3 regions of the Caulobacter sp. FG121 genome follow, and region 1 is predicted to be linked to each of the others. Evidence: predicted binding sites of a transcription regulator. Region 1 holds the regulator's gene; each other region holds the start of a gene.

Region 1 (9,926 bases):
GGCGGCCTCGGCCGGCGCCCCGGTGGTCCGCGTCAACGCGATCAGCCGCACCACGCTGCAGGCGCACCAGGCGCTCGGCCGTGAACTGGTCGGCGGCGCGCTGGGATCGAAGAAGGGCGAGCCCTTCACGGCCAGCGCCCCGAACTTCAGCGTCGCGGTCGCGGTGGTCACCGCCATCCGCACGGGCGATCCGCAGCAGGTGGCCCAGGCCACGGAGCAGGGGCGTCAGCAGTTCACCCAGGAGATGTTCAGCGACGTCGGCGAGGCCGCCCGCGGCTACGCCCGCAAGAAGCTGAAGACCAAGACCGACCTGACCCGCGCCCGGATTGCCATCGGCATCGACCCGGCCGACGCGGCCCAGGGCGCCGCTGCTCCGGCAGGCAAGGGCCAGTGACGACAGAGCCGTCCTTCGACAGCTTCAGGGCGGCGTGGGAAGCGGGACGGCCCCAGGTCGTCTGGCGCCGGCTGATCGATGATCTCGAGACGCCGGTCTCGGCCTATCTGAAGATCGCCCGGGAACGGCCCTACGCCTTCCTCTTCGAGTCGGTCGAGGGCGGCGCCTGGCGCGGCCGGTATTCCATCGTCGCGATGAAGCCGGACCTCGTCTGGCGCTGTCGCGGCGACGCCGCAGAAGTGGCCGAGGGCGAGGCCATCGCCGCGGATCGCTTCACGCCGCAGGCCGGCGGGGCGCTGGACAGTCTGCGCGACCTGGTCGCCCGCTCGCGCATCGAGTTGCCGGCGGGTCTGCCGCCCCCTGCCGCCGGCATCTACGGCGCGATCGGCTACGACATGGTCCGGCTTGTCGAGAAGCTGCCGGACATCAACACCGACGAACTGGGCCTGCCCGACGCGGTGATGATCCGTCCGGCGATCGTGGCGGTGTTCGACGCCATCGCCCAGGAGATCGTGCTGGTCACGCCCGCGCGGCCGATGAACGGCGTCAGCGCCGACGCGGCCTGGGCCGAGGCCAACACCCGTCTAGACGCCGTGATGGCCGACCTGCGGCGACCCCTGCCCGCGCCGGCCACTGACGGCACGCCGGGCCCCGACGTCTTCGAGACGAAGGTCAGCCGCACGGCCTATGCGGACATCATCGAGAAGGCCAAGGCCTACATCCGCGCCGGCGACATCTTCCAGGTCGTGCCCAGCCACCGGTTCCGCGCGCCGTTCACCCGTGCGCCGTTCGCCCTGTACCGGTCGCTGCGGCGAACCAACCCCTCGCCGTTCCTGTTCTACCTGAACTTCGGACCGTTCCAGCTGGTCGGCTCGAGCCCCGAGATTCTCGTGCGGTTGCGCGACGGCAAGGTGACCATCCGGCCGATCGCCGGCACCCGCCCGCGCGGCGCCACGCCCGAGCAGGATCTGGCGCTGGAACAGGAGCTGCTCGCCGATCCCAAGGAACGCTCCGAACACCTGATGCTGCTCGACCTCGGCCGCAACGACGTGGGCCGCGTCGCCCGGCTGCGCGAGCCCGGTCGCAACGAACCGGCAAAGGCACAGCGTGGGCCTGCCGTGCGGGTCACCGAGAGCTTCATCATCGAGCGCTACAGCCACGTGATGCACATCGTCTCCAACGTCGAGGGCGATGCGCCCGACGGCCTGGATCCCGTCGACGTGCTGATGGCCGCCCTGCCCGCCGGCACCCTGTCCGGCGCGCCGAAGGTGCGGGCGATGGAGATCATCGACGAGCTGGAGACCGAGAAGCGCGGCCTCGGCTATGCCGGCGCGGTCGGCTATTTCGGCGCAGATGGCTCGGTCGACACCTGCATCGTACTACGCACCGCGCTGCTCAAGGACGGGACGATGTACGTCCAGGCCGGCGGCGGCGTTGTCGCCGACAGCGACCCGGACGCCGAGTACGACGAGACCCTGCACAAGTCGAACGCCCTGCGGCGCGCGGCGGCCGAGGCCTGGCGGTTCGGGTAGTATAGGTTAAGTTCGCGCGTGGACTAACGTGCTGCGGGAAGTTGTGATGCATCAGTCAACTCGGTCAGCTCTGCTGGCTGCCGTCTTGTGCGTCGCTATGCCCCTTTCCGCTGCGCATGGACAGTCGCTGCCGCCATCGAGCGCCACACCGGCCCCCGCCACGGAAACGTCGCTAATCACCCGACCAGATTGGCGTCGGAAGCCGACAGCAGATGACATCGCCCGGGTCTACCCGCTTCGGGCCTCACGGGAAGATGTCGATGGCCGCGCCACAATCCGGTGTCTGGTCAAGGCTGACGGGCGGCTCGAACAATGTGAAGCCCTCTCCGAAAGTCCGATCGGCTACGGCTTCGGCGAAGCGGCGGTCAAACTCGGACGGCTGTTCGTGATGGACAAAATCACCAGCGACGGGGTGCCGGTCACAGGCGCTGTAGTGATGATTCCGATGGTGTTCCGGGCGCCTCGCTAGGCGAAGGCTGTATAATTCGGACTTAGTTGTTCTCGCTGGGCGACACGACCTCAGTCGTGGCCGGCGCAGGCTCCAGCGCCAGCCGGCTTTCGCTCACGGGCGGAGCCATGACCATCGCCACGGCGAACCCCAGGGCCGAGACCGCCGCGAACAGCGCCGCCGCCAGGGCGCCGACCAGGTTCTCCCGCTCCAGCGGCGGCTTGAGCAGCGCCTTGGCGTAGGCCAGAGCCTCATGGTCGAGAACGGAATCAGCGTGCGGCATGGGCGGAAGATGAAGCGCGCCGCCATCCCACACAACGTCATCGTCGGACTTGTTCCGACGACCCAAGGCCTGGCTGTTCGACGGGAGCACGCGGAGGGCGCCGCGCCAGGGACCATTCGCACCGTGCGCATGGGTCGTCGGAACAAGTCCGACGATGACGGAAGTTTGGGGTGCGTCGGCAAGTAAGGCGATAGCGGCCCCTTACAGCCACACCCCGTACAGATCATCCCAGTGCGGGTTCTCACGCTCGATCAGGTTGATCTTCCAGTCGCGGATCCAGCGCTTCATGGTCTTCTCGGTGCGGATCGCGTTGGTCATCAGCTCGAACGAACGGTACCAGACCAGCCGCTTGCAGCCGTGATCGCGCGTAAACCCCGGGATCAGGCCTTCGCGATGCTCCCAGACCCTGCGGGACAGGTTGCCGGTGACGCCGATGTAGAGCGTGCCGTGCCGGCCGCTGGCCATGATGTAGACCGCGATGATCCCGTCGCGCGAAACCATACATCAAGCCATACTACTATCTTTGCGCGCATTCCATCCCCGTCATCGTCGGACTTGTTCCGACGACCCAAGGCCTGACTGTTCGACGGGAGCACGCGGAGGGCGCCGCGCCAGGGACCATTCGCACGGTGCGCATGGGTCGTCGGAACACGTCCGACGATGACGGGATAATCGGAAACTGGCGGGGATTGGGGCGATGACGAAAAGGGGGAATGGCTCTAGAATAAACGCACCATGATCCTCGTCATCGATAACTACGACAGCTTTACCTACAACCTCGTTCACTACCTGAACGAACTGGGGGCGGAGACGGCTGTCTGGCGCAACGACGCGCTGACGGTGCAGGAAGCGCTGGGGATGAAGCCCGAGGCGGTGCTGCTGTCGCCGGGCCCCTGCGCGCCGGACCAGGCCGGGATCTGCCTGCCGCTGCTGCGCGGCGCGCCGGAAGACCTGCCGATCCTCGGGGTCTGCCTCGGCCACCAGGCGATCGGCCAGGCCTATGGCGGCGAAGTCGTGCGGGCCAAGGCGATCATGCACGGCAAGACCAGCCCGATCCATCACGAGGGCAAGGGCATGTTCAGGGGCATGCCCAACCCGTTCACGGCGGCGCGTTACCACAGCCTGTCCGTGCCGAAGGAAAGCCTGCCGGACGTTCTGGAGGTCACCGCCCGGACCGAGGACGGCGAGATCATGGGATTCCAGCACAGGACCCGGCCGGTCTTCGGCGTTCAGTTCCATCCCGAATCCATCGCCACAGAGGGCGGCCACCATCTGCTGGCTAATTTCCTCGATCTGGCCGGCGTCAAGCGCGGCGAGACCGTCTAGGCCGTGTCGGATGCCTTCAAGCCTCTGCTGAACCGTCTGGCCGACGGCGCGACCCTGTCCGAGGAGGACGCGGAGGCCTTCTTCAGCGCCTGCCTGCGCGGCGAGCCGACCCCGGCCCAGGTGGCCGCGGCGGTCACCGCGATCCGCCTGCGCGGCGAGACGGTCGGCGAGATCGTCGCCTGCGCCCGCGCGATGCGGCGGGCGGCGGTCAATCTCGATCTGCCCTACGAGACGGTCGATGTCTGCGGCACCGGCGGCGACGGCCTGCACACCCTGAACATTTCGACCGCCGTCGGCTTCGTCGCGGCGGGTGGCGGGCTGAAGGTGGCCAAGCACGGCAACCGGGCCATCACCAGCAAGTCCGGCACCGCAGATGTGCTGGCCGCGCTGGGCGTCAACATCGATCCCGGCCTCGACAAGCAGCGCGCGGCGCTGGACCAGGCCGGCATCTGCTTCCTGTTTGCCCAGGCTCACCACGGGGCGATGAAGCATGTCTCGCCGATCCGCCAGCAACTGGGTTTCCGCACGATTTTCAATCTGTTAGGCCCATTGACTAATCCTGCAGGCGCACGGCGGCAGGTGGTCGGTGTCTCGGCCCCGCGTTTCGTCGAGCCGATTGCCCAGGCGCTGGGCGCGCTGGGCGCGGTCCGCGCCTGGTCCGTCCACGGCCAGGGCATGGACGAACTGGCCACCACCGGCGAGACCGAGGTCGCCGAATGGCGCGACGGCGGCGTGCGCCGCTTTCAGATTACGCCGGAAGCCGTTGGATTGCCTCGCGGTTCACTCGCTGATCTTACGGGTGGAGATCCCGGGTACAACGCCGCCGCCCTGCGGGACCTGTTGAACGGCAAGGCCGACGCGTATCGCGACATCGTGCTGTTGAACGCCGCCGCCGCGTTCCTCGTGGCGGACAAGGTCGAGACGTTGCGCGAAGGCGTCGAACTGGCCGGCCAGGTCATCGACGACGGCCGAGCCCTGAAGGCGCTCGAGACCCTGGTCGCGGTGACCGCATGACCGACATCCTCGCCAGGATCGCCGCCTACAAGCGGGACGAGGTGGCGCAGCGCAAGCCGGCCCGGCCGTTGGCCGAGGTCGAAGCCGCCGCCCAGGCCGCCAGCGCGCCGCGCGGCTTCAAGGCCTCGCTGGAATGCCACCATGGTCCCGGCCGGCTTTCGCTTATCGCCGAGATCAAGAAGGCCTCCCCGTCCAAGGGCCTGATCCGGGCAGACTTTGACCCGCCGGCGCTGGCAAAGGCCTACGAGGCCGGCGGCGCGGCCTGCCTGTCCGTGCTGACCGACGGCCCGAGCTTTCAGGGCGCGGACAGCTATCTGGTGGCGGCCCGGGCGGCGACCGCCCTGCCCTGCATCCGCAAGGACTTCCTCGTCGATCCCTGGCAGGTGGCCGAGAGCCGCGCGCTGGGCGCCGACGCAATTCTGGTCATCCTGGCGATGATCGACGACGCCCTGGCCGCCGACCTGATGGCGCAGGCCGCCCGCTTCGGCATGGACGCCCTGGTCGAGGTGCATGACGAGGCCGAGATGGACCGCGCCTGCGCCCTGGGTGCGACGCTCGTTGGCGTGAACAACCGCGACCTGCGGACATTCACCGTCGATCTGGCGATCACCGAGCGACTCGCCGCCCGCGCACCGGCCGGGGCCTTGCTGGTGACGGAGAGCGGCATCTTCACCGCCGCCGACGCGGCCCGGCTGGAAGGCTCGGGCGCGAAGGCCATGCTGGTGGGCGAAAGCCTGATGCGTCAGGCCGATGTGGAAGCAGCGACGCGGTCGCTGCTGGCAGCGGCGTAGTCGCTACCCCGCCCTGACCGCCGCCGGCCGCAACGATTCGACGTCGCCAGGGGGCCGCACCTTCCGTCCCATGGTCCAGTTGGACTGCATCCGCACCTTGGGATTCGGCGCGCTCCAGATCTCGCCGCTGTCATCCAGCGCCACCACCCAGATCAGGTGATGCTCGGGGCCGTAGTCGATGACGGCGATGGCCTGACCGGAGCCCTTGCCCTCGACGGTCATGGGAATCGGGGTCTGCAGTTCGGTGAACGACATGGTCTCTCGCGGGGCTGGCTGCTCCGTCGAAACGACCGGCAACCGCCCGTGTTCCCTCGCTTTTTCGTGAGCTTTCGGCGCCTCGAACCCCGTTAACTTGACAGAAACCAAGAACGCCTAGAGAACATCGACAGTTGTTAGCGGTTTGTTCCGCGACAGATTCGGTGGCGAGGCCCGGCAGATGCTCACCCGCAAGCAGCACGAACTGCTCATGTTCATCCACGAGCGGATCAAGGAGACCGGTGTCTCTCCCTCCTTCGACGAGATGAAGGAGGCGCTCGATCTGGCCTCCAAGTCGGGCATTCACCGACTGATCACGGCGCTGGAGGAGCGCGGATTCCTGCGCCGCCTGCCGCACCGGGCCCGGGCGCTGGAAGTGACCAAGCTGCCGCAGCAGGCGACAACCTCCGCTCCCGCCGGCGGCCGGCAGTCGTTCAAGCCCCAGGTCGTGGCAGGCGACAAACTGGCCCCGTCCCCGGCTTCAATCGCCAATGATGTGCGTGAAATTCCGCTGCTTGGCCGGATCGCAGCCGGTTCGCCGATCGAGGCGCTGCAGGTCGAACGCGACAAGATGCTGGTGTCCGAAAGCATGCTGGGGGCCGGCGAGCACTATGTGCTCGAGGTGCAGGGCGACTCGATGATCGACGCCGGTATCCTCGACGGCGACTTCGTGCTGATCCGCAAGACCGACACCGCGCACAGCGGCGAGATCGTCGTGGCCCTGGTCCAGGGCGAGGAAGCCACGCTCAAGCGCCTGCGCCGCAAGGGCGCCTCCATCGCGCTGGAAGCGGCCAACCCAAAATACCAGACACGGGTCTATGGCCCCGATCAGGTCGAGGTCCAGGGCAAGCTGGTCGGGCTGATCCGCAAGTATCACTGAGTTTCATGATCTATGCTCCCCACGGCGTGGGGAGCTGTCGCGCGAAGCGTGACTGAGGGGAGTCGGTGCACGGACTCCCCTCCACCGCTCTTCGAGCGGTCCCCCTCCCCAGCTCCGCTGGGGAGGATTTTTGTGAAGACGAACCCCTCCCCTACGACCCCCTTTCGCTTTCCACCACCACGCGGCAGGCTCGCCCAAACAATCGGGAGCACCGTCATGACCGTCAGCCTGTTCAGTTTCGTCGACATCTTTGACCGCGCGCTGGCGGCGGCCGATCACCTGATCGATCGAGGCCTGACCTTCGCCGAGGCGCAGGGCGGTGGCGAAGACAACCTGCTCGGCTGGCGGCTGATCGACGATATGGCCACCTTCCGCTTCCAGATCACCGTGGTCTGCAACTTCGCCCGGCAGTGGCCGGCCCGCGCGGCGGGTCTGCCCGTGCCAGAATCCCTGCCGGACGATCTCGACGTCGCCGGCCTGAAGGCCGCCATCGGCGAGGGGCGGACCTATCTGGCCGGGCTGACGCCGGCTCAGTTCGAGGGGCGTGACGACGCACCCGTGACCTTCGCCATCGGCCCCGGGATGGAGCCGACCTTGCCGGCTGGGCGATGGATCACGGTGTTCGCCAACACCAACCTGATGTTCCACCTGTCGACCGCCTACGGGATTCTTCGGGCCAGGGGCGTCCCGCTGGGCAAGATCGACCTGTTCGCCGCGGGGCTCTAGCCGGTCCAGGGCCGCCGCCCACGCAGGTCGTTCGCCCATCGCACCTGCCAGCCGTCGTGCGTTCGCCACAGCTCCGCCGCCCCGCCGACTGCGAAATCCTCCGCCGACAGCAGGATCGCGCCCTCACAGCCCCGCCAGGGCGCCGGCGAGCGCATAACGACGAGTCGGCCCGGCGCACAAAGCTCGTCGAATTCCGCTGGTTTCGGGGGCTTCTTCCCCGCCCAGAGAGCGACGTCAGGGCCCCTGCCCGGCAGGCAGGCGAAGCGGTCGCAGGCGAACAGGGCGTCTCTCGCGGCTTCCGGGTCTTCGCTGATGGCCAGTCCACGGCGACGGGTCCACAGGTCGGCTGCGAACCGGCGGGCATCGGGGCGCAGCAGAATGGCCTGTCGCTCGACCCGCACGGCCATCGCCGCGCCGTCGGAGGCGATCCAGACGTCAGGCGGGGTCGCGCGCGGCCAGACCAGCACGGCCATCGCCATAGGCGCGCCCAGCCAGCGCAGACGGCCCTTCCACAGGCACAGCAGCATGATGCCGAGAAAGGCGATCGGCAGGGCGGCGGCCGGCCCGCTGGCGATCGTGACCTGGGCTCCGGGTTGCACGGCTGTCTGGTGTGCAACGTAGATCATGCCGTCGATGCCTTGCCCCGCGACCCACAGGAACGGCCCGCCGAGCCCCAGCGGCTCCAGCGCCGCCCCGAGCGCCAGAAAGGGCATGATGACGAAGCTCGACAGCGGCGAGACGATCAGATTGGAAATCAGGCCGTAGCTGGCCATGCGATTGAAGTGGTGCATGGCGAACGGGCCCGTGGCCAGGCCGGCGACAAAGCTGGCCGCGATCGCCGCCGTCAGCCACAGCACCATCCCCTGAGGCGCCCGGATCCACCAGGGAGCTGAAATCTCGCGAACGGTGCGCGGCCAGGCCTCCGCCAGCGCGACGAGCGCGGTGGTCGCGGCAAACGACATCTGGAAACCCGGCCCAGCGGCGGCTTCCGGCTGGAGGGCGAGGATGATCAGGGCCGACACGGCAAGGGTGCGCAGACTGACCGCCTGCCTGTCCACGAGCATGGCGGCGAAGGCCACGCCGGCGGTGATCGCGGCCCGTTCCGCCGGAGGCGGCGCGCCGGACATCACCAGATAGGTCGTAACCGCGATCAGGCCGGCGCCGGCGGCGACCTTCTTGCCCGGAACCCGCAACGCCAGCCAGGGGATGAGCGCTATTGCGAGCCGCGCGGCGGCGAACACGAAGCCGCCGACGATGGCCATGTGCAGTCCGGAGATCGAGATGATGTGCGCCAGGCCGGAGGCCCGCATGTCCGCGGTCTGTTGGGCCGGGACCCAGGCCTCGTGGCCGGTGACCATGGCTGCGCCGAGGCCGCCGCTCGTGGGACCCATCCGGGCCACGATACGCTGCGCCAGTCTCCAGCGTGCGGCGTTCACCGCCATCGTCAGGCGCAACCTGATGGGCGGCTTCGGCAACCTGGTTTCCGCCGGCGCGCCCAGGCTGAATCCCACACCGCCGACCCGGTCGAACCAGGCGTCCCTGGCAAAGTCGTAGGCCCCCGGACTGGCGGGCGCGGGCGGAGGGCCGAGCATCGCCAGCACGCGCACCGGCGATCCCGGCGGCGGCGGCGCGATCCCTTCGCGCAAGGTGATCCGCACCCGCACCGGGGTGGCCTCCGGCGTCAGGTCCGAGACCCGGACCGGCGCCAGCAGCAGGCGCATGCCGCCCGCGCCGGGACTGGGCACATCGACGACCCAGCCCTCGATCACCCGCGGCGCCCCGGAGGTCGGCGCGATGGGCGCGGCCACCCTGTCGGACCGCGCCTTGCCGGCGAGAAACCCGGCCGCCGCGAAGGCGACCAGGGTCGCGCCGATGACCAGCGCGCCCGTGCGCCAACGCCGCGCCACCAGGCTTCGCCCGCCGATCGCCAGCGCGGCCGCGACCAGCGCCAGCCACAGCGGCGGCTCGATCCGCAGGGTCAGATAGCCGGCAGCGCCAAGGCCGAAGGCCACTGGCGTCCAGAGGGTCCAGCGACTCGCCTGGGCGGAGAATTCAGAACCCAGCGCGGCGAGGCTATGTGCGGCGCGAGCGACCGTGCTAAGAGGCCGCCCCATTCCAGCAGACCCCACCGAGATGTCCGACTCCAGGCCTGTCGTCACCCGTATCGCCCCCTCGCCGACCGGCTCAATGCACATCGGCACGGCGCGCACCGCGCTGTTCAACTACCTATACGCGAAACATATGGGCGGGCGCTTTCTTTTGCGTGTGGAAGACACC
Region 2 (9,926 bases), on a different contig from region 1:
ACGATACGGTGACGGCCATGACGGTCTCCGACGGCAAGGTCTGGATCGCCGGCCTTGCCGCTGCGGACCAGCCGGGCGCGACCGCCATTTCGACCAAGGACGGCTACATCGCCCAGCTGGACCTCGTCACGGGAACGGCCTCCGCCCAGCGTGTCACCGGCAAGGACGGCTATGCCGCGGCCACCTCGATCGCGGTCGACGCAACGGGCGCGAGCGCCCTGGACAAGCTGGGGCTGCCCAAGGGGACGCTTCTCTACGCCGACTCCGCGAAGGTCGCGGCCGCGACATCCGCCCGCCCGGGGGACAGCTTCCAGATCCGCACCGCCGAGGGCGGCCGGCTGGCCACGGTGACCCTGGAGGCCGGCGACACGCTCGACACTCTGGCGATCAAGGTCAAGCGCGCTGCCGGTTCCAAGGCCAAGGTGGAGGTCGTCAGCGATGGTGACTTCCGCAGACTCAAGATCACCCCCGCGACCAAGAATTCGACCGTCGAGGTCCTTCCCGGCAAGGGCGACTCTGATTTCCTGGCGTCGCTAGGCCTGACGCCGGGTGTGATCCGCAACACAATCGTCGGCGCCGACGGCAAGAGCGCCTCGGCCGACGGCGGTGGGCCGGTGTTCGGCCTCGGCCTGCCGGCGGAGCTTGATGTGAGCAGCGAGACGGCGGTCAAGAACACCCTGGCGGTGCTTTCGAAGTCGCTGAGCAAGGTTCGTGACGCCTACCGCCAGCTCGAAGCCGCGGCCAAGCCGCAGCCGGTGACGCCGAAGGGCCAGAGCGGCGCCGTCCCGGCCTATCTTACCAGCCAGATCTCGAACTATCAGGCCGCTCTTGATCGCCTGGGCGGCGGTTGATCCCCCGCGATCGTTCACGCGGACTTGAAAGCGACACGGCCGCAAGATAGCGATTGCAGTCATGGAATTTCTCAAGGACCGCCGGATCGTCCTGGCCATTGGAGGCGCTGTCGCGCTGCTCCTCGGCATCCTGATCGCGGCGACGATCATGCGTGGCGACAAGGGCCCGACCAAGCCGCCGCCCGCCGCGACAGGCGGTCTGGTCGTCGAGACCGGCCGTGACGATGACACCAGGCTCGACCCGACCCGGCCGATCCGCTGTTTCGTCAGCGGGGTTTTCGCCGGTGAACTGACACTGACCGAATGCGCCAAGCGGAACGGCGTCGCCACTGACGCGCTCGATGTCGGGGTCGACGAGACGGGGGCCCTGGCGGCGGCCAACCAGGCGGGGACGGTTCTCGCGCCGCTTCCGCCGGTTCAGGCCACCCCACAGCCGCCAACAGCGACGGCTCCGACGTCCAGCCCGACCGCGCCGACGCAGGTGTCCGGGGAGACCTGCTGGCGCTACGCGGGCGGCGGCTGGTCAAAGGTTGGCGACATGGACCTCAACAGCTGCGTCCAGACCCTCTACGCGGGCCAGTGCGAACAGCGGGGCGGGGCATCCTACGGGCGCTGGGGCGATCAGACCGTGCGACTGGTGCGCGACAAGGTCGAGATTTCCTCGGACAACCGCCGCTTCCACACCCTGGTCGAACAGGGTCCCAACTGCTCCATCCCGCCGGTCGGCTAGGCAAGGACCATCGCAATGCTCAAGCATGCCGCGCTTCTGACGCTCGCCGCCGCCGCCGTCATTCTCGGCGCCTGCGAGGCGGAGCTTGAAGCCCCTCTCGACAAGGGCGTCTGTTACGCGGTCGGGACCGGCCCGGACGGCAAGATCAAGTTCAACGTGGTGGCGCGCAATCAGCCCAACATCGAGAACTGCGCCGCTCAACTCGAGGGCATGCGCCTGCGCTTCCTGCGCATGGGCGGTCAGACCCGTGAAATTTCCGGGGCTTACCAGGGCAGCTTCATCTTCCTGCGTCGGGACGGAATCTATCGCGCCCAGCACTGGGAAGGAAACCAGTACCTGATGCTGGTTCGCAGCGGCGATGGCCGGCTGGTCATTCCCGGCGCGGTCCAGCGCCAGTAGCGCCTTCCGACCCTGACTCCTCACCCGAAGAATGCTGTGCATAAGCCCTTGCGCGGGAGAACAAAGTGTGAACTCATGGGTTTTATAAATGGTTAACGCTCGCTAGTCTGGGCGTCAGATTCCGGCGCGACAGGGTCGCCGGGCGTGAGAAAACGGAGCAATTCCATGGCGGGCAGCGTCAACAAGGTCATTCTCGTCGGCAATCTGGGCAAAGACCCGGAAATCCGCACGCTCAACTCTGGCGACCGGGTCGCCAATCTCAGCATCGCGACGTCCGAGTCGTGGCGCGACCGCGCCAGCGGCGAGAAGAAGGAGCGCACCGAGTGGCACCGCGTGGTCATTTTCAACGACAACCTGGTGAAGGTGGCCGAGCAGTACCTCAAGAAGGGCTCGACGGTTTACATCGAGGGCGCGCTGCAGACGCGCAAATGGTCGGACCAGCAGGGTGTCGAGAAATACTCCACCGAAGTCGTGCTGCAGAAGTTCCGCGGCGAGCTGACGATGCTCGGTGGTCGCGGCGACGGCGGCGGCGCGATGCGTGACGAGGGCGGCGATTTCGGCGGCTACTCCGGCGGTGACCGGGCCCAGCCGAGCGGTCCGAAGGAAAGCTTCAGCGCCGACCTGGACGACGAAATTCCGTTCTAGGCGCTATCTCCCGTCCGCTCGCCTCCCTCCTGCGCGGCGAGCGGATTCCTGCCTGGCGGACGGGCTTCAACGGCCAACGCAACCACAGTCCGTAACGCCTTTTGACTGACGTCGGGGTTCCATTGCGTCTGCCCGCCATGCGAGGAGGAGGCGTGGCTTCCTCGTCCGACAGATCTCCTTTCGCGCCCGCCGAATGGGCCGCCATCGCGGCGATCATCGTCGTCTGGGGCGTCAACAACGCTGCGGCCAAGGTCGCGACGGGCGTGCTGCCGCCGTTCTTTGTCGGCGGGGTGAGGTTCGCCCTCGCGCTCGTGGTGCTGATTCCATTCCTGCGGCCGCCGTTCCCGCCCTGGCGCCAGATCCTGCCGATCCTGCTGCTGCTCGGGCCGCTCCACTTCGGCCTGATCTACTTCGGCTTCTCGATCGTGAAGAACCTCAGTCCGCTGGTGGTCTCGCTGCAGCTGTGGATCCCGATGACGGCTTTCTTCGCCTGGCGGGTGCTGGGAGAGACGATGTCGCGCCCTGCGCTGGCGGGCATGGCGGTGGCCTTTGTCGGCGTGGCCTGGATGAGCCTCGATCCGCACGCCGCCGCCGACCTTCCCGGCATCCTGATCGGCGTTGTGGCCAGCGCCATGTGGGCGCTGGGCACCGTGTGGGTCCGGCGGACGCCGGGCGTGGGTCCACTGAAGATGCAGGCTTTGACATCAGCGGTCGGCGCACCGGTGTTGCTGGCGGCGTCCTTCCTGTTCGAGCCACATGTGCTGGAGCGCGCCGCGGGGGCCAGTTGGCAGATCTGGGCCCTGGTGGCCTGGGCGGCCCTGGCGTCGACGGTCGGCGCGTCAGCCCTGTTGTTCTGGCTGGTTCAGCGTCGTGAACCCGGGCGGGTCACGCCCTGGTTCCTGCTGACGCCGTTGCTGTCCTGCGGCATCGGAATCGGTCTGATGGGCGATACACTCACGCCTCAGCTGATGCTCGGCGGCGCGGCGACCCTGGTCGGCGTCGCGCTCGTCGCGCTGTCCGAACGCAGGGCTGCGGCCAGGGCGGTTGCGACGGCTCCCTGATCCGGCCCGACGGTCCTCTCAGGGCCCCTTGATGACGGCGCAGGCCACCCGGGCGCCGGCGCCGCCGATCGGCTGACTGGTGTGATCGTCAGGGGCGGCGTGGATCACCAGCGCCGAGCCGTCGGCATCGAGAAGCGGCGCCCGGTCGGCGACAGACAGGGACACCGACGGGGTGAAGATCTCCGCGATGGCCGTGCCATCAGCCGCCGCATAGAGGTTCGGCAGGTCGCCGGTCTCGTTGGCCGCCGGATTCAGCAGGCCATGCGCCACGGGCATGTCGTGGTGCATGTGACCCCCGGCCGACTTGAAGTCGGCGCTCGAGCAATCAGCCTTTTCGTGGAAATGCAGGCCGTGCCAGCCCGGCGTCAGGCCTTTGGCCTCGACCCGGACGATCAGCCCGCGGGGGGCTTCGGTAAGGGTGGCGCTGCCCATGTCCTGTCCGGCGGGGCCTTTCAACGGCACGGTGACCGGCGCGGGACCGGCGAGGGCGGGGAAGGCGATCGCAGCGATGGCGAAGGGAAGGATCAGACGACGCATCGACAAGCTCCTGGCAGGACCTGAAAATCCCGGCAAATCGTCGGAATTGACGCTCCAGAGGCCTGAAAAAGCCGTCCGAAAGATGGCGCCCGACGCCCCTGAATGTTAACGAGGGACAGGACGCTTCCTGTCCGATTCTGACAGCAAAATCCCGCACTTGACCGACGACACCCTTACCCCTCCGGAAGACGCCCGGCGCGGGGCCGTGAGCCCCATCGCCATCGAGGATGAGCTGAAGCGCAGCTACCTCGACTACGCCATGAGCGTCATCGTCAGCCGCGCCCTTCCGGACGTCCGCGACGGCCTCAAACCCGTGCATCGCCGCATCCTGTTCGCGATGAACGAGAACGGGTTCAATTCCACGGCGGCCTACCGCAAGTCGGCCCGCACCGTCGGCGACGTGATCGGTAAGTATCACCCGCACGGCGACGTGGCCGTCTACATGGCCCTGGTGCGGATGGCGCAGCCGTTCTCGATGGGGCTGATGCTCATCGACGGGCAGGGCAACTTCGGCTCGGTCGACGGCGATATGCCGGCCGCCATGCGTTACACCGAATCCCGCCTGACCAAGGCGGCCGAGGCGTTGCTGGCTGACATCGACAAGGACACGGTCGACTATCAGGAGAACTACGACGGCACCGAAAGCGAGCCGAAGGTTCTCCCCGCCCGCATTCCCAACCTGCTGGTCAACGGCGCCGGCGGCATCGCCGTCGGCATGGCGACCAACATCCCGCCCCACAACCTCGGCGAAGTCGTCGACGCCTGTCTGGCGCTGGTGGACAATCCCGACATCGGGATGGACGAGCTGCTCGACATCGTGCCGGGCCCGGACTTCCCCACGGGCGGCGAGCTGATCGGCCGCAGCGGCGCACGCCAGGCCCTCATGACCGGCCGCGGCTCGGTGGTCATCCGTGGCGTCGCCACCGTCGAGGAACTGCGCAAGGACCGTGAAGGCATCGTCATCACGGCGATCCCCTTCCAGGTCAACAAGGCCAGCCTTGTCGAGCACATCGCCGATCTGGTGCGCGACAAGAAGCTCGAAGGCATCAGCGACATCCGCGACGAGAGCGACCGCAACGGCATGCGTGTCGTCGTCGAGCTCAAGCGTGACGCCCAGGGCGAGGTGATCCTCAACCAGCTTTACCGGTTCACCGCGCTGCAAAGCAGCTTCAGCTACAACATGCTGGCGCTGAACCACGGCCGGCCGGAGCAGATGGGCCTGCAGGCCATGCTCCAGGCCTTCATCGACTTCCGCGAGGAAGTGGTCGTCCGCCGCACGCGGTTCGAACTCGGCAAGGCCCGCGACCGGGGCCATGTGCTGGTCGGTCTCGCCATCGCTGTCGCCAACATCGACGAGTTCATCCGCATCATCCGCAGCTCCGTTGACCCCGCCGAGGCGCGCGAGCGCCTGTGCGGTCGGGACTGGCCGACCACCGATATGATGCCCCTGATCGAACTGATCGCCGATCCCCGCACGGTGATCACCGGCGGCGATCAGGTTCGTCTGTCGGACGAGCAGGCCCGCGCCATCCTCGGCCTGACCCTCAGCCGCCTGACCGGTCTCGGCCGCGACGAAATCCTGAGCGAGGCCACGACCCTGGCCGGCTCAATCGCCGAACTACTCGAGCTGTTGTCGGACCGCGCCAACATCATGGCCGTGGTCCGCGCGGAGCTGGTCGAGGTCCGGTCGAAATTCGCCGAGCCGCGCCGCACCGTCTTCGGCGAGGGCGGCGCGGACATGGACGACGAGGACCTGATCCCGCGCGAGGACATGGTCATCACCGTCACGCACGGCGGCTATGTGAAGCGCACGGCGCTCTCGACCTACCGCAGCCAGCGCCATGGCGGCAAAGGCCGGTCCGGCATGTCGACCAAGGACGAGGATGCCGTCACCCGTGTCTTCTCCGCTTCGACCCACGCACCGGTGCTGTTTTTCAGTTCGGGCGGCAAGGTCTACAAACTGAAGGTCTGGCGCCTGCCGCTCGGCACGCCGACCTCGCGCGGCAAGGCGTTCGTCAACCTGCTGCCGATCGAGCAGGGCGAAAGCATCACCTCGATCCTGCCGTTGCCCGAGGACGAGGCCCAGTGGGACCGGCTGGACGTGATGTTCGCCACCCGGTCGGGCAATGTGCGCCGCAACCGGCTCAGCGACTTCGTGCAGATCAACCGCAACGGCAAGATCGCCATGAAGCTGGACGAGGGCGACAGCATCGTCGGCGTCGGCCTCTGCAACGCCGAAAACGACATTCTGCTGACCACGGCGCTCGGACGCGCCATCCGCTTCCAGGCGAACGAGGTGCGGGTCTTCGCCGGCCGCGATTCCACGGGCGTGCGCGGCATTCGCCTGCAGGAGGGCGACGAAGTCCTGTCGATGGCCATCCTCGGCGGCGTGGCGGCGACGCCTGCCGAGCGGACCGCCTATCTGAAATACGAGCGCGCCCGTTTGCGCGCCCAGTCCGACGACGATGCGGACGACTCTGCCGCCGTCGTCGAGGATGACGATGACGCCGACGGCGAGGCCGATCTGAGCCCCGAGCGCATCATCGAACTCGGTGCGGCGGAGGAATATATCCTCACGCTTTCGTCCGAAGGCATCGGCAAACGCACCAGCGCCTATGATTTCCGGCGCACCGGACGGGGTGGTCAGGGCCTGCTGGCCCAGGACCTTACCCGCAAGGGCGGCCGCCTCGTCGCCAGTTTCCCTGTGGAGCAGGCTGACGAAATCTTGTTGGTGACGGACGCGGGCCAGTTGATACGGTGCCCCGTTGCGAATATCCGCATCGCGGCGCGCAACACCCAGGGCGTGATCGTCTTCCGCACGGCGGAGAACGAGCATGTCGTGAGTGTCGAGCGTCTCGAAGCCACGGGTGGCGACGAACCGGGCGAGGACGCAGACGGCGTGACGGACGACGGGGGCGACCAACCCTCCGCGGACTAGCGTCGCAAAGGGGGACGGGTGGCGAGAGTCGGGCTGTATCCGGGCACGTTTGATCCGATGACCAACGGTCATCTGGACATCATCGGCCGGGCCGTGAAGCTGGTGGACAAGCTGGTCATCGGTGTCGCGATCAATGAAGGCAAGGGGCCGATGTTCTCGCTCGATGAGCGGTGCGCCATCGTCCGGGACGAGACGGCCCACCTTCAACGGGTCGCCGAGATCGAGGTCATTCCCTTCAAGGGGCTGCTGATGCACTTCGCCCGTGAGGTCGAGGCCGGCATCATCGTTCGCGGCCTGCGGGCCGTGGCCGACTTCGAATACGAATTCCAGATGACCGCCATGAACCAGCAGCTCGACCGCGAGATCGAGACGGTGTTCCTGATGGCCGACCCGCGCCACCAGGCCGTGGCGTCTCGCCTGGTGAAGGAGATCGCCATCCTCGGCGGCGACATCACCAAGTTCGTCACGCCGGGCGTGGCGACGCGTCTGCTGGAAAAGGTCGGGCGGGCGTAGGCGGATTGAGGGGTCCGAGACGGGCCTTCGGATCTGCTCACGATCACGGAATTTGCCCGTCTTCCTGAGCAGCGCGAAGCGCGTGTGGAAGGACGCAGGACTTGTCGCTGATGCCGTCGCGGGCTACCCGGGCTGACGGGGCTATCCGAGAGAGTGCACAACACATGAAATCCGCGCCGATCGCGCTCGCCGCCCTGCTGTTTTCCGTCGCGCCGGCCGCGATGGCAGCCTCGCCGCCAAAGGCGCCGCCGGCGCTGCAGTATCCGGCGACGGACTGGCGTACCCCCGACCCGGACAACATCCTCATCATCGACACCAACAGGGGGCGGGTCATCGCGGAACTGGCGCCCTGGGCGGCGCCGGCCAGCGTCGCGCAGGTCAAGACGCTCGTCCGTCAGGGCTTTTATGACGGACTGACCTTCTTTCGCGTCATCGACGACTTTATGGCCCAGACGGGCGATCCCCGGAACGAAGGCACGGGTGGGTCTGAGCTGCCCAACCTGAGGGACGAGTTCCAGTTTCGCCACGGCCGGGACCTGCCGTTCGCCTCGCTGGGCCGCATCGCGCCGGACAACAAGATCCCGTTCCTGACCGAGGCGGGTTTCATCGACGGGTTCGCGATCCGCGGAACGCCGCAGATGCAGATGATGGCGTCGGCGGACGGCAAGGTGTCCGGCTGGCCGCTGTTCTGCGCCGGGGTTCTCGGCATGGCCCGCGCCAATTCGCCCGACACGGCGAACAGCCAGTTCTACATGATGCGGCAGACCTACCCGTTGCTGGACGCCAACTACACAGCCTTCGGGCGCGTGCTCGGCGGTCTGGACGTGGTCCGGGCGATCAAGACGGGCGAACCGGTCCCATCGCCGCAGGACAGCATGCTGAAGGTGCGAATTCTGGCCGACCTTCCGGCGGCGGAACGACCGTCAGTGCAGGTGCTCAACACCAACAGCCCGTCGTTCAAGGCGATTCTGGACGCGGCCCGGGCGTCCGGCGCCGGCGCGGGTTCGGCCTGCGACATCCCTGTTCCTGTCAAGATCGGCTGAGGAGACCGCCGCCATGCGCTCGACCCTGTTGCTCGCTGCCGCCCTGACGCTGGTTGCTCCGGCGGCGATGGCGAAGCCCAAGGCTCCGGCCGCCGCCGACTGGCGCACGCCGGACCCTCAGAACGTCCTTGTTATCGACACCAACAAGGGACGGGTGGTCGTCGAGCTGGTTCCCGAGGTCGCGCCGGGGCATGTCGAGCGTCTCAAGGTACTGGCCCGCAAGGGAACCTATGACGGCCGGACCTTCTTCCGGGTCATCGACCGCTTCATGGCCCAGACCGGCGATCCGCAGGACACAGGGGAGGGCGGCACGGACCTTCCCAACCTCAAGGCCGAGTTCACCTTCCGCCGGGACGCAACGTCTGGCGTGGTGGTCGCGGCCAGTCCCTGGGGGACGGACGAAGGCTTCCTCAAGTCGCTGCCCGTCGTCGGTCAGGCGTGGAGCTGGCACGACATGACCCAGGACGGGAAGGTCGCGACCTGGGGCAGCTATTGTCCCGGCGTCGTCGGTATGGCCCGCGATGACAATCCCGACAGCGCCAACAGCCAGTTCTTCCTGATGCGCCAGCCCTACCTGTCGCTCGACAAGCGCTACACGGCGTTTGGACGGGTGATCAGCGGTCTGGACGCGATCCGCGCGATCAAGACCGGCGAACCTGTGCCCGCGCCGCAGGATCGGATGGACCGCGTCCGCGTTCTGGCCGATATACCCGCCGCCGAACGGCCAACCGTCAGGGTCATCGACCCGGCCGGCGCGTGGTTCAAGGCCGAGATCCAGCGAGTCCGCAAGCTCAAGGGCGCGGACTTCTCGCTATGTGATGTGACCATTCCTGCGGAAGTGAACTGAACCCATGACGACAGACGCCGAAAACACCCTGCTGCTGACCACCGACACCGGCCTGGTCACGATCAAGCTGCGCCCCGACCTGGCCCCCGGCCACGTTGAACGCATCAAGGAACTGGCGCGGGAGGGCTTCTACGATGGCGTGGTCTTTCACCGCGTGATCCCGGGCTTCATGGCCCAAGGTGGCGACCCGACCGGCACCGGCTCTGGCGGTTCGAAGAAGCCCGACCTGAAGGCGGAGTTCTCGCGCGAACCGCACGTGCGCGGCGTCTGCTCGATGGCCCGCACGAGCGCGCCCCACTCGGCTAACAGCCAGTTCTTCATCTGCCTGGACGATGCGACCTTCCTCGACAACCAGTACACGG
Region 3 (9,926 bases), on a different contig from region 1:
ACGGTAGATGGGGAACCCGGCCGGCAAGTCACTCTCCCCAAAAATCGAACCCTCCTGGACCTCTTGAGTAGACACAGGGACCGTTAGGGCGGCAGCTGCTTCGGACACGCCAAGTTCGCGAGTTAGTACATCGTTTTCCGTGGCCTCGCCCGGAAGACGCCTGCGCCAGATCTCGGCGAAGACGTCAAGAGAAACGGTGATCGTGCGCATGGGGCTCTCCAACGCAAATTTGGAAAGCTTCCTATCTTGCTATATTTTCTATCTGTCAGGCTACCCTAGCGCCGCCCGCACCGCCGCGACGCCTTCGGCAGCCTTGCTGTCGTCCGGGGCGCCGCCCTGGGCGAAGTCGGGTTTGCCGCCGGCGCCCTGGCCGCCCATGGCGATGACGGCGGCTTTCGCGAGGTCCGCGGCGTTGAAGCGGCCCGTCAGGTCCGGCGCGACGGCCACGGCAACCGCCGCCTTGCCGTCGGCCGTGCCAACGATGGCCACCACGCCCGCCTGTTTCCGGAACTCTTCGGCCAGGCCGCGCAGCTCCTTGCCGCCGACGCCATCGAGCACCTTGCCGATGAAGCTGACGCCGCCGATATCCTCGGCTGCCACGGGACCGGAGCCGCCGCCGCCCATGGCCAGGGCCCTCTTTGCTTCAGCCAGCTCTTTCTCGGCCTTGCGACGCTGGGCGTCGAGGGCGTCGACGCGGGCGCCGACCTCGAGCACCGGGACCTTGAAGCGGTCGGCCAGGTCGCGAGCGACGTTGGCCTGGTCCTGCAGCCAGCGGCGGGCGGCGAGGCCCGTCAGGCCCTCGATGCGGCGCACGCCGGCGGCGATGCCCTGCTCGGCGATGATCTTGAACAGGCCGATGTCGCCAGTGCGGGCCACGTGGGTGCCGCCGCAGAGTTCGACCGAATAGGCGCCCTGCCCGGCAAGGCTATCGCCCAGCGTCAGGACCCGGACCTCGTCGCCGTACTTCTCGCCGAACAGCGCCATGGCGCCGGCCTCGATGGCCTGTTGCGGGGCCATCATCTTCGTCTCGGCGGCGCGGTTCTGCAGGACGACGGCGTTCACCTCGTCCTCGATGCGCGCCAGCTCGTCGGCGGTCAGCGGGCCGCCGTGGCTGAAGTCGAAGCGCAGGCGCTCGCCATCGACCATCTGACCCTTCTGGGTGACGTGCTCGCCGAGCACATTGCGCAGGGCCGCGTGCATCAGATGGGCGGCCGAGTGATTGGCGCGAGTCGTGGTGCGGTTGGCCGGGTCGACGTGCAGCGACACGGCCTGGCCTGCCTTCAGCACGCCGGCTGTGATCTCGACGTCATGGACGAACAGGTCGCCGGCCTGCTTCTGGACGTCGGTGACCTTCGCCGAGCCGCCGGCCCAGTCGATCAGGCCGATGTCGCCGGCCTGGCCGCCGCTCTCGGCATAGAAGGGCGTGCGGTCGAACAGCACCTGGACCGTGTCGCCGGCGGCGGCGCTATCGGTGTCGGCGCCGTCCCGGACGATGGCCAGGGTCTCGCCCGTGCCGTCAACGTCGTCGTAGCCGGTGAAGACCGTCTGTCCGAGGCGATCGCGCAGGGTGAACCACTGGGCCTGGGCGACCTGCTGGCCTGTGCCCTTGAGCCCCTCTGACTTGCCGCGCTGCTCGGCCATCAGACGGTCGAACTCGGCGGTGTCGACCGTGAGGTCGAGCGCCCGCACCGCGTCCTGGGTCAGGTCGAGCGGGAAGCCGTAGGTGTCATGCAGCTTGAAGGCCACGTCGCCCGGCAGTTGGCCGCCGGCGGTCAGGCCGGCGGTGGCCTCGTCGAGCAGGATCATGCCGCGGCCGAGCGTGCGGCGGAACCGCTCCTCCTCCTGGCGCAGGGTCTCGACGATGGCCGGCTGGGCGCGGCGCAGCTCGGGATAGGCGACGCCCATCGCCTCGACGAGGGTCGGGGCCAGGCGGTGCATCAGCGGCTCGGTCGCGCCCAGCAGGTGGGCGTGGCGCATGGCCCGGCGCATGATACGGCGCAGCACATAGCCGCGCCCTTCATTCGACGGGGTGATGCCGTCGGCGATGAGGAAGGACGAGGTGCGCAGGTGGTCAGCGATGACCCGGTGCGACGGCGCCTGGTCGCCCATGGCCTTGACGCCGGTGGCCTCTTCCGAGGCGGCGATCAGGGTGCGGAACAGGTCGACGTCGTAGTTGTTGTGCACACCCTGCAGGACCGCGGCGACGCGCTCGAGGCCCATGCCGGTGTCGATCGAGGGCTTGGGCAGACTGGTGCGCGTGCCATCGGCATGCTGCTCGAACTGCATGAAGACGAGGTTCCAGATCTCGATGAACCGGTCGCCGTCTTCCTCGGCGCTGCCCGGGGGCCCGCCCCAGACATGGTCGCCGTGGTCGTAGAAGATTTCCGAGCAGGGCCCGCAGGGCCCGGTGTCGCCCATCGACCAGAAATTGTCGTTGGTCGGGATGCGGATGATCCGGTCGTCCGACAGGCCGGCGATCTTGCGCCACAGCGCCGCCGCCTCGTCGTCGGTGTGGTAGACCGTGACCAGCAGCTTGTCTTTCGGCAGGGCGAAGTCGCGCGTCAGCAGGGTCCAGGCGTGGGTGATCGCCTCTTCCTTGAAGTAGTCGCCGAACGAGAAGTTGCCGAGCATCTCGAAGAAGGTGTGGTGGCGCGCGGTGTAGCCGACGTTGTCGAGATCGTTGTGCTTGCCGCCCGCGCGGACGCATTTCTGCGACGAGGCCGCGCGCGGCGACGGCGGGGTCTCCGCGCCGGTGAAGACGTTCTTGAACGGCACCATGCCGGCGTTGACGAACAGCAGGGTCGGGTCGTTCTGCGGCACCAGCGGCGCGGACGGGGTCACGGCATGACCATTGCTCCCGAAATAGTCGAGGAAGCTGCTGCGAATGTCGTTGAGGCTCTTCATCGTACGGCCGGGTCGCTGTCGGTCCGGGGCGACGCCCCTCGCCGGAAATGGAATGGAACCGGCTCCTTAACCAAGGGGCGGGCGGGTCACAAAGGAAAAGCACGCGCGGGACGGGAATTGGGAGCGCCTGCCTGGGGCCCAGGCGGCCTCTTGTGGCGTGTGCAGGAGGGCGCCGCCGCAGCGCAGCCGCTCACTGTGAGCCACGACGCGCCACGAACGCCACGCACACTCTCATTCGTCAGCGTTGCACGGGCCGTCGTCCTCAGGGATGCGGAAGCCGCCGACGCGAAAAAGGACGCCCGGCGGTGGCGCCGGACGTCCCTCATTCACGGTGAGCCCCGCGGGGCCACGCGGGCGGCGGGTGGGCAAACGCCCGGCGCGGAGAGGCGCCGTGAAAGCCTTTGCCGGGACCTAGTCCTCGTCGGCGTCCTCGCTGGGACCCACCAGCAGTTCTTCCTCGATTATCTCGGACTTGCCGCGCACGGCCGCCTCGATCTGGCCGGCGATGTCGGCGTTCTTCTTGAGGAACTCGCGGACATTGTCGCGACCCTGGCCGATGCGCTGGTCGCCGAACGAGAACCAGGAGCCCGACTTGTCGATCACCCCGGCCTTGACGCCCAGGTCGATGATCTCGCCCAGCTTCGAAATGCCTTCGCCGTACATGATGTCGAACTCGACCTCGCGGAACGGCGGGGCGACCTTGTTCTTGACCACCTTGACCCGGACATTGTTGCCGACGATCTCGTCGCGGATCTTGACCGAGCCGGTGCGGCGGATGTCGAGGCGGACCGAGGCGTAGAACTTCAGCGCATTACCGCCCGTCGTCGTTTCCGGGCTGCCGTACATCACGCCGATCTTCATGCGGATCTGGTTGATGAAGATGACCAGGGTGCCGGCCTTGGAGATCGAGGCGGTCAGCTTGCGCAGCGCCTGGCTCATCAGTCGGGCCTGAAGGCCCGGCAGGCTGTCGCCCATCTCGCCTTCGATTTCGGCGCGCGGCGTCAGGGCCGCGACCGAGTCGATGACGATCACGTCGACGGCGTTGGACCGCACCAAGGTGTCGGTGATTTCCAGAGCCTGTTCGCCGGTGTCCGGCTGGGAGACCAGCAGATCATCCAGATTGACGCCGAGCTTGCGGGCATAGGCCGGATCCAGCGCATGTTCGGCGTCGACGAAGGCCGCCGTGCCGCCGTTCTTCTGGACCTCGGCCACGACGTGCAGGGCCAGGGTGGTCTTGCCCGAGCTTTCCGGGCCGTAGATCTCGACCACCCGCCCCTTGGGCAGGCCGCCGATGCCGAGCGCGATGTCGAGGCCCAGCGAGCCGGTCGAAACCGCCTCGACCTCGATCTTGCTCTTGGAGCCGAGCTTCATCACCGAGCCCTTGCCGAAAGCCCGGTCGATCTGCGCCAGCGCCGCTTCGAGCGCGCGCTGCTTGTCACCTTCGTCGCGTGTCACGAGTCTCAAAGCCGCCTGGTTCATGGGAGCCGTCCTTATTCCACGATTCTGTCGGGCCGCGTGGCCCACGGACGAACTATGATCATGCTTTGTTCTTGTTGGCAATATGTTCTCATTGTCACGCGTTAAAATTGTAATTGGATCTCCGCAGACGCCTGTCGCGGGACGCGCTGGCTGATCGGAGACGGGCGGAACCGCGGCGACCGCCTACCGGAAGGAGTCCGGTCCGTTCGGTCAGAGTTACCCCGTTTTGGGTCGGGTTTTTCCGGCGAGGCGCCGGGAGCGGAAACCGGGGCTTAAGGGCGTTCAGGGCAGGATCGCTTCGATCCTCTCGGAGAGTCTGTCTTGACCATCGCCGCCCGCCGCCTGCTCGGCCTCGCCTTCGCCAACGCCGACATGCTGCTCGAGATCGAGTCCGGCGGGGTGATCCTGCTGGCGCTGGGCGCGGCCCAGGCGACGCTCGGCGCCGACGAAAAGACCCTGGTCGGCCGATCCTGGCGCGATCTCGTGGTCGAGGCGGACCGGCCGATGCTCGAGGCCCTGTTCGGCGGCCTGGAAGACGGCGCGCGTCGTCCGCCGCTGGTCGTGCGGGTCGCGGGCCAGCCGGGACGCGCGGTGTCCTTCACCGCTCGCCGCCTGCCCGAGAACGAGGGCCGGATTTCCTGCGCCATCCTGTCGGCGCCGCCGCCGCAGGCCGCCGGCGCGACGGACGGCATGCTCGGCCGCGACGGGTTCGAGGCAATGACCAAATCGCTGATGGACGCGGCCAAGGTCACCGGTCAGCAGCTGGAACTGGCCATGATCGAAATGGCGGGCCTGACCGACGCGCGTGACGGGCTGGACCCGGAAGCGGCGGCGGCGCTGGAGCGCCAGGTCGCCGGCGCGCTGCGGGCCGAGTCGCACCAGGGTTCGGCCGCCGCCAAGCTGGGCGACGATCGCTTCGCCATCCTGCGCGAGCAGGGCGAGAACCCCGCCACCCTGATCAAACGGCTCAGCCGCCTGATGACCAGCAGCGTCGGGGGCGCTGGCCTGGACGTGGCCGCCCACGCCGTACCGCTCGAGTCAGGGTCGCCGGCCCGGCTGGCCCGCGCGCTGCGCTATGCGCTGGATGACTTCATCGCCGAGGGGCTGAAGGACGTTCCGCCGGTGTCCCTCAGCCAGGCGATGGACCGCTCGGTCCGTCGCACCCTGACGCGCGCCGGGGAGCTGGGCGCGGCCGTCAGCCAGCGCCGCTTCACCCTCGCCTATCAGCCGGTGGTCAACATCCAGACCGGCATGGCCCATCACCACGAGGCGCTGGTCCGCTTCGAGGACGGCGGCAGTCCTTTCAGCATGGTTCGCATGGCCGAGGAGTTCGACCTGATCGGCGAACTCGACCAGGCCGTGGTCGAACAGGTGGTTCGCCAGCTCAAGGGGGACCGCACGGGCAAGCTCACCCTGGCCGCCAACATCTCCGGCCGGTCGATCGGCAGCGAGATGTTCGTCGGCGGACTGGAGCGGATGATCAAGGCCGACGCCCGGCTCAAGAACCGGCTGATCTTCGAGATCACCGAAAGCGCCGCGATCGACGACCTCGACGTCGCCAACCGGCATATCCAGAGCCTGCGCGGCCTGGGCTGCAAGGTCTGCCTCGACGACTTCGGCGCCGGCGCGGCCTCGTTCGCCTATCTGCAGCGGCTGAAGGTCGACATCGTGAAGATCGATGGCCGCTATGTGCGCGAGCTGGCGAGCGATGGCCGGGACGGCGCGCTGGTGCGGCACCTCGTGCAGCTGTGCAAGGAGCTCAAGGTGCAGACCGTCGCGGAGATGGTCGAGACGCCGGAAATCGAGGACGCCGTGCGCCTGGCCGGCGTCGACTTCGCCCAGGGCTGGCTTTACGGCCGACCGGCCGACCGGCCCGAGCCTGCCATCGTGCGGGAGACCTCTTCGCCGGTGGCGGCGCGGAGAAGCGGGATGAAGGAGCAGTGGGGCTAGGGCCCGACCCTTCCCGTCATCCCGCCCGGCAGCCCAACGCGATACGCCGTCCAGCGCGCATCCGGCGTCATGTAGTCGGTTGAGACATACTGGGCGCCCGACGCCAGGGCCGCGTCACGAGGCGCGGTGTCGCCGGTCCGCGCCTGCTCGGTGTCGGCGTCGGCGCGGGTGCGCACGATCAGCCCGGCGGCGACGTCGGCGCGGATGCGCGCGCCCTCCCCGACCGGATCATTGAGCGTGATGTAGCCGGCGGCCGGCGAGGCCTCGTCGATGTTGACGAACATCACCCGTCCCTCGAGCACGGCGCGGTCGGCGCGATAGCGCGCCACCTGATCGGGCGGGGCGTCGAGCGCGAACAGCACCTTGCCGCGCGCCGCCCCAAGCGTCGGCCAGGCGCCCGCCTTCACCGCCTCGCGCAGGGTCCGATAGCCGGCCTGGACCTGGTCGGGGGTGATCAGCTGGTCCTTCGTGAACACCGAGCGGACCTCGGCGTCCATGCCGTCCATCGCCGCCGCGTCGAACAGCAGCGGTTTGACCGAGCCGGGGATCGAGAGCGCGTCCTCCTTGAGGTTGATGAGGATCAGGATGGGCAGGTGATCCGGATGGGCCGCAGACCAGGCCGCGATGGTGTTCAGGCAGTCGGTGAACAGGGCGCAGGAGGACCGGTAGTCGATGTCCTGTACATGCAGCACCTTGAGCCCCGACCGCTTCATCGGTTCCGGATCCCAGTCAGGCAGACTGGCGCCTGTCAGCCGGGCCATGCGGCGACCGAGCGGGTCGGCGTAGCGGCCGCCTTCGGGGTCAGACAGCAGGTCCAGTTCCAGTTGGCGGGCGCCGGCGTTCAGCTGGGCGTCGAGCGGGGGGTGGCCATAGTCGAGGGTGCGTGCGACCGCCTTCGCCGCCAGCGTCAGGCGGGCCATCTCGGGTGGCGAGATCGGCTGCTTGTAGCTGTTATGGGTGCCGATCGCCTGCATCCGGCTCATCGACAGGGCGTCGACCGCCTCGCGGGAACAGTCGGGCGCGCCGGACGGGCGTTCCAGATCGCAGTCGGGAGCGATGGCGAGCGCGGCGGCGGCGAGGATCGGGATCAGCATGACGGCAGGCTACACCCGTTAGACGGGTTCGCGCATAGTGCCCCCGCCGGGGTTGGAGTGGTTCATGAGTCGGAACGGTGTGGTGCTGATCCTCGGCTGGTTGCTCAGCGGGCTGGCGCTGGCGGTCGCGCCGCCGATGCTGTCCGGCGTGCTGACCTTTCTGTTCGTGATGATCGGTTGGGTCGTGGCCCTGGCGGTGCACGAGTTCGGCCATGCCTTCGTCGCCTGGAAGGCCGGCGATCATACGGTCGAGGCGCGCGGCTATCTGACGTTCGACCCGCTGCGCTATGCCGACCTGTCGACCAGCCTGGTCTTCCCGGTCATCGTGCTGGTGATCGGCGGCATCGCCCTGCCCGGCGGCGCGGTCTATCTGCGGCCGGACCTGATGCGCAGCCCGCTGTGGCGGGCGGCCTCATCGCTGGCGGGGCCCGGCGGCACCTTTCTGGTGCTCATGGCGCTTGGCGGAGCCCTCGTGGCGGCGGACAGTCTGGGGCTGGCGGGGCCAGTCCTGCCGGCTATCGCATTGCTGGCGCTGTTCCAGGCCATGGCGCTGGTGTTCAACCTGCTGCCGGTCCCCGGGCTGGACGGTTACGGCGTTGTCCGCCCCTTCCTGCCGGCGGGCCTGCAGGCCCGGCTGGCGCCGGTCGAACGGTTCGCCATCCTGCTGCTGATCGCCGCGGTGTTCTTCATTCCCGGCGTGTCGGACGTGCTGTGGGCCAGCGCACTGTCGATCACCGACATACTCGGCATCGACATGGGCAAGGTGCGCGATGGCTACATCGCCTTCCACTTCTGGAAGCAGCTGTAGGCCACGCGCCCCGGCCTCATGGGCCGGAGCGCGCTGACCCGGTCTATTTCGCGCCGGCGATGTAACCGTCGACGACCCGTTCCAGCACCGTCAGGGGCACGCCGCCGGACAGCAGGCAGGCGTCGTGGAACTTGCGGATATCGAACTTGCGGCCCAGCGCCTTCCGGGCCTTGTCGCGCAGACGCAGGAACTCGATCTTGCCGACCATGTAGCTGCAGGCCTGGCCCGGCCAGACGACATAGCGTTCGATCTCGGTGATCGCCGCGGCCTCCGGATCGCCGATGTTGTCGATGTAGTATTTCAGCGCCTTCTCACGGCTCCAGCGCTTGTGGTGCATGCCGCTGTCGACGACCAGACGGACGCCGCGGAAGATGGCGTCGTGCAGCATGCCGATCTGGCCGAGCGTGTCGTGTTCATACATGCCCATCTCGACGGCCAGCTGCTCGGCATAGAGCGCCCAGCCCTCGCTGTAGCCCGAGAAGCCGATCATCTTGCGGATCAGCGGCAGGTCGCCGGCCTCGTTACTGAGCGACAGCTGCAGGTGGTGGCCCGGAATCGCCTCGTGGTAGGTCAGGGTCGAGAGCGTGAACTTCGGCTGCTCGGCGCTGTCGCGCAGATTGATCCAGTAGATGCCCGGACGCGAGCCATCCAGGCTCGGTGAATTGTAGTAGCCGCCCGGCGCGCCGGCCTCGATCGCCTTGGGCACCCGGCGGATTTCCAGCGGCGCCTTGGGCAGCTGGCCGAAGTATTTCGGCAGCAGCGGCGTGATGGTCTTCACCTTGGCGTTCAGGTCGGCGATCAGTTGGACCTTGGCCTCGTCGGTGTTGGCGTACTGCTGCTTGGGGTCCTCGTACATCTGGCGGAAGCGCTCGCCGACGGTGCCGCTGGTGTAGCCGACCTTGCGCATCAGCTTGTCAGCCTGGGCGCTGAGCGAAGCGACCATATCGAGACCGGTCTGGTGCACCTCGTCCGGGGTGATCCTGGACGTCGTGTAGTTCTCCAGCGAGGTCAGGTAGTACTCCTCGCCCTTCGGCAGACGCCACACGCCGGCGTCATGCGAGGCCTTGGGACGCCAGCTTTCCAGCAGCGCCGCCTGGCGCGCCAGGGCCGGACGGACCTTTTCGGCGTAGAGCCGCTCGGCCTGACCCGCGTAGTCGCCGGCGATGCCCTTTTCCTTCGTGCGGCGAGCCACCGACTGGACCAGCGGCGAGGCGTTCGGCGCGACACCGAGCATCGACTTGAACTGGATCAGGGCCTTGTCGAGGGTGAAGTCGGCGGGAATGACGCCGAGGGCGGCGTCGTGCTGCGCGGCCTCGACTTCCTGGTCGAGAAGGCGACCGAATTCCTCGACGCGCGACAGGTAGGCGTCAGCGTCGGCCTTCGTCTCGATCGTGTGCTGGCTGTCGAGGAAGTCGGGCAGCGACTGATAGGCGCCCGTCAGCTGCGAGATGACATAGGGCGCGCCGCCATAGGCGCCGTTGTAGTCGAACTTCGTGGCGAACTCGTCGCTGTTGGCCAGAACGAACTCGACCGTGTCGTAGCTTGCGGCGTCCATACCGGCGAGCTTGCTGCGGTCGACCGTACGCAGCGCCGCCAGTTCCTCGGCGTTGTACTGAGCGTTCTCCTTCTGGGCGGCGAGGGAGAAGTCTGACAGCAGCGACTTGGTCCAGGCCATGTCGCCCGTGTCGAGG

What was found. Region 1 encodes LexA, which represses DNA repair genes until DNA is damaged. Its sites were predicted from a motif close to ATGTTCNCNANNTGTTCT; they were not measured.
Region 2: a site for LexA is predicted at 2,038-2,055, ahead of ssb (single-stranded DNA-binding protein). Genes of this name have one in related genera too.
Region 3: a site for LexA is predicted at 4,455-4,472, ahead of recA (recombinase RecA). Genes of this name have one in related genera too.

The regions. Positions count from the first base shown of each region.
Region 1 covers NZ_JBMDKR010000004.1:431-10,356, reverse strand. The annotation lists gene ACODSL_RS11565 (peptidylprolyl isomerase) at 1-394, shown strand, start outside; gene trpE (anthranilate synthase component I) at 391-1,926, shown strand; gene ACODSL_RS11555 (TonB family protein) at 1,973-2,395, shown strand; gene ACODSL_RS11550 (hypothetical protein) at 2,418-2,657, opposite strand; gene ACODSL_RS11545 (GIY-YIG nuclease family protein) at 2,859-3,158, opposite strand; gene ACODSL_RS11540 (anthranilate synthase component II) at 3,393-3,983, shown strand; gene trpD (anthranilate phosphoribosyltransferase) at 3,987-4,997, shown strand; gene trpC (indole-3-glycerol phosphate synthase TrpC) at 4,994-5,788, shown strand; gene ACODSL_RS11525 (hypothetical protein) at 5,792-6,043, opposite strand; gene lexA (transcriptional repressor LexA) at 6,225-6,923, shown strand; gene ACODSL_RS11515 (DUF1993 family protein) at 7,140-7,649, shown strand; gene ACODSL_RS11510 (ComEC/Rec2 family competence protein) at 7,646-9,763, opposite strand; partial or broken gene ACODSL_RS11505 (glutamate--tRNA ligase) at 9,783-9,926, shown strand, end outside.
Region 2 covers NZ_JBMDKR010000003.1:148,388-158,313, reverse strand. The annotation lists gene ACODSL_RS09585 (hypothetical protein) at 1-851, shown strand, start outside; gene ACODSL_RS09580 (hypothetical protein) at 913-1,581, shown strand; gene ACODSL_RS09575 (hypothetical protein) at 1,597-1,980, shown strand; gene ssb (single-stranded DNA-binding protein) at 2,146-2,625, shown strand; gene ACODSL_RS09565 (DMT family transporter) at 2,763-3,686, shown strand; gene ACODSL_RS09560 (superoxide dismutase family protein) at 3,705-4,223, opposite strand; gene gyrA (DNA gyrase subunit A) at 4,381-7,161, shown strand; gene coaD (pantetheine-phosphate adenylyltransferase) at 7,180-7,674, shown strand; gene ACODSL_RS09545 (peptidylprolyl isomerase) at 7,839-8,717, shown strand; gene ACODSL_RS09540 (peptidylprolyl isomerase) at 8,731-9,564, shown strand; gene ACODSL_RS09535 (peptidylprolyl isomerase) at 9,569-9,926, shown strand, end outside.
Region 3 covers NZ_JBMDKR010000003.1:354,310-364,235, forward strand. The annotation lists gene ACODSL_RS10675 (hypothetical protein) at 1-210, opposite strand, end outside; gene alaS (alanine--tRNA ligase) at 271-2,904, opposite strand; gene recA (recombinase RecA) at 3,316-4,383, opposite strand; gene ACODSL_RS10690 (EAL domain-containing protein) at 4,705-6,333, shown strand; gene ACODSL_RS10695 (phosphatidylinositol-specific phospholipase C1-like protein) at 6,330-7,427, opposite strand; gene ACODSL_RS10700 (site-2 protease family protein) at 7,492-8,235, shown strand; gene ACODSL_RS10705 (DUF885 domain-containing protein) at 8,279-9,926, opposite strand, start outside.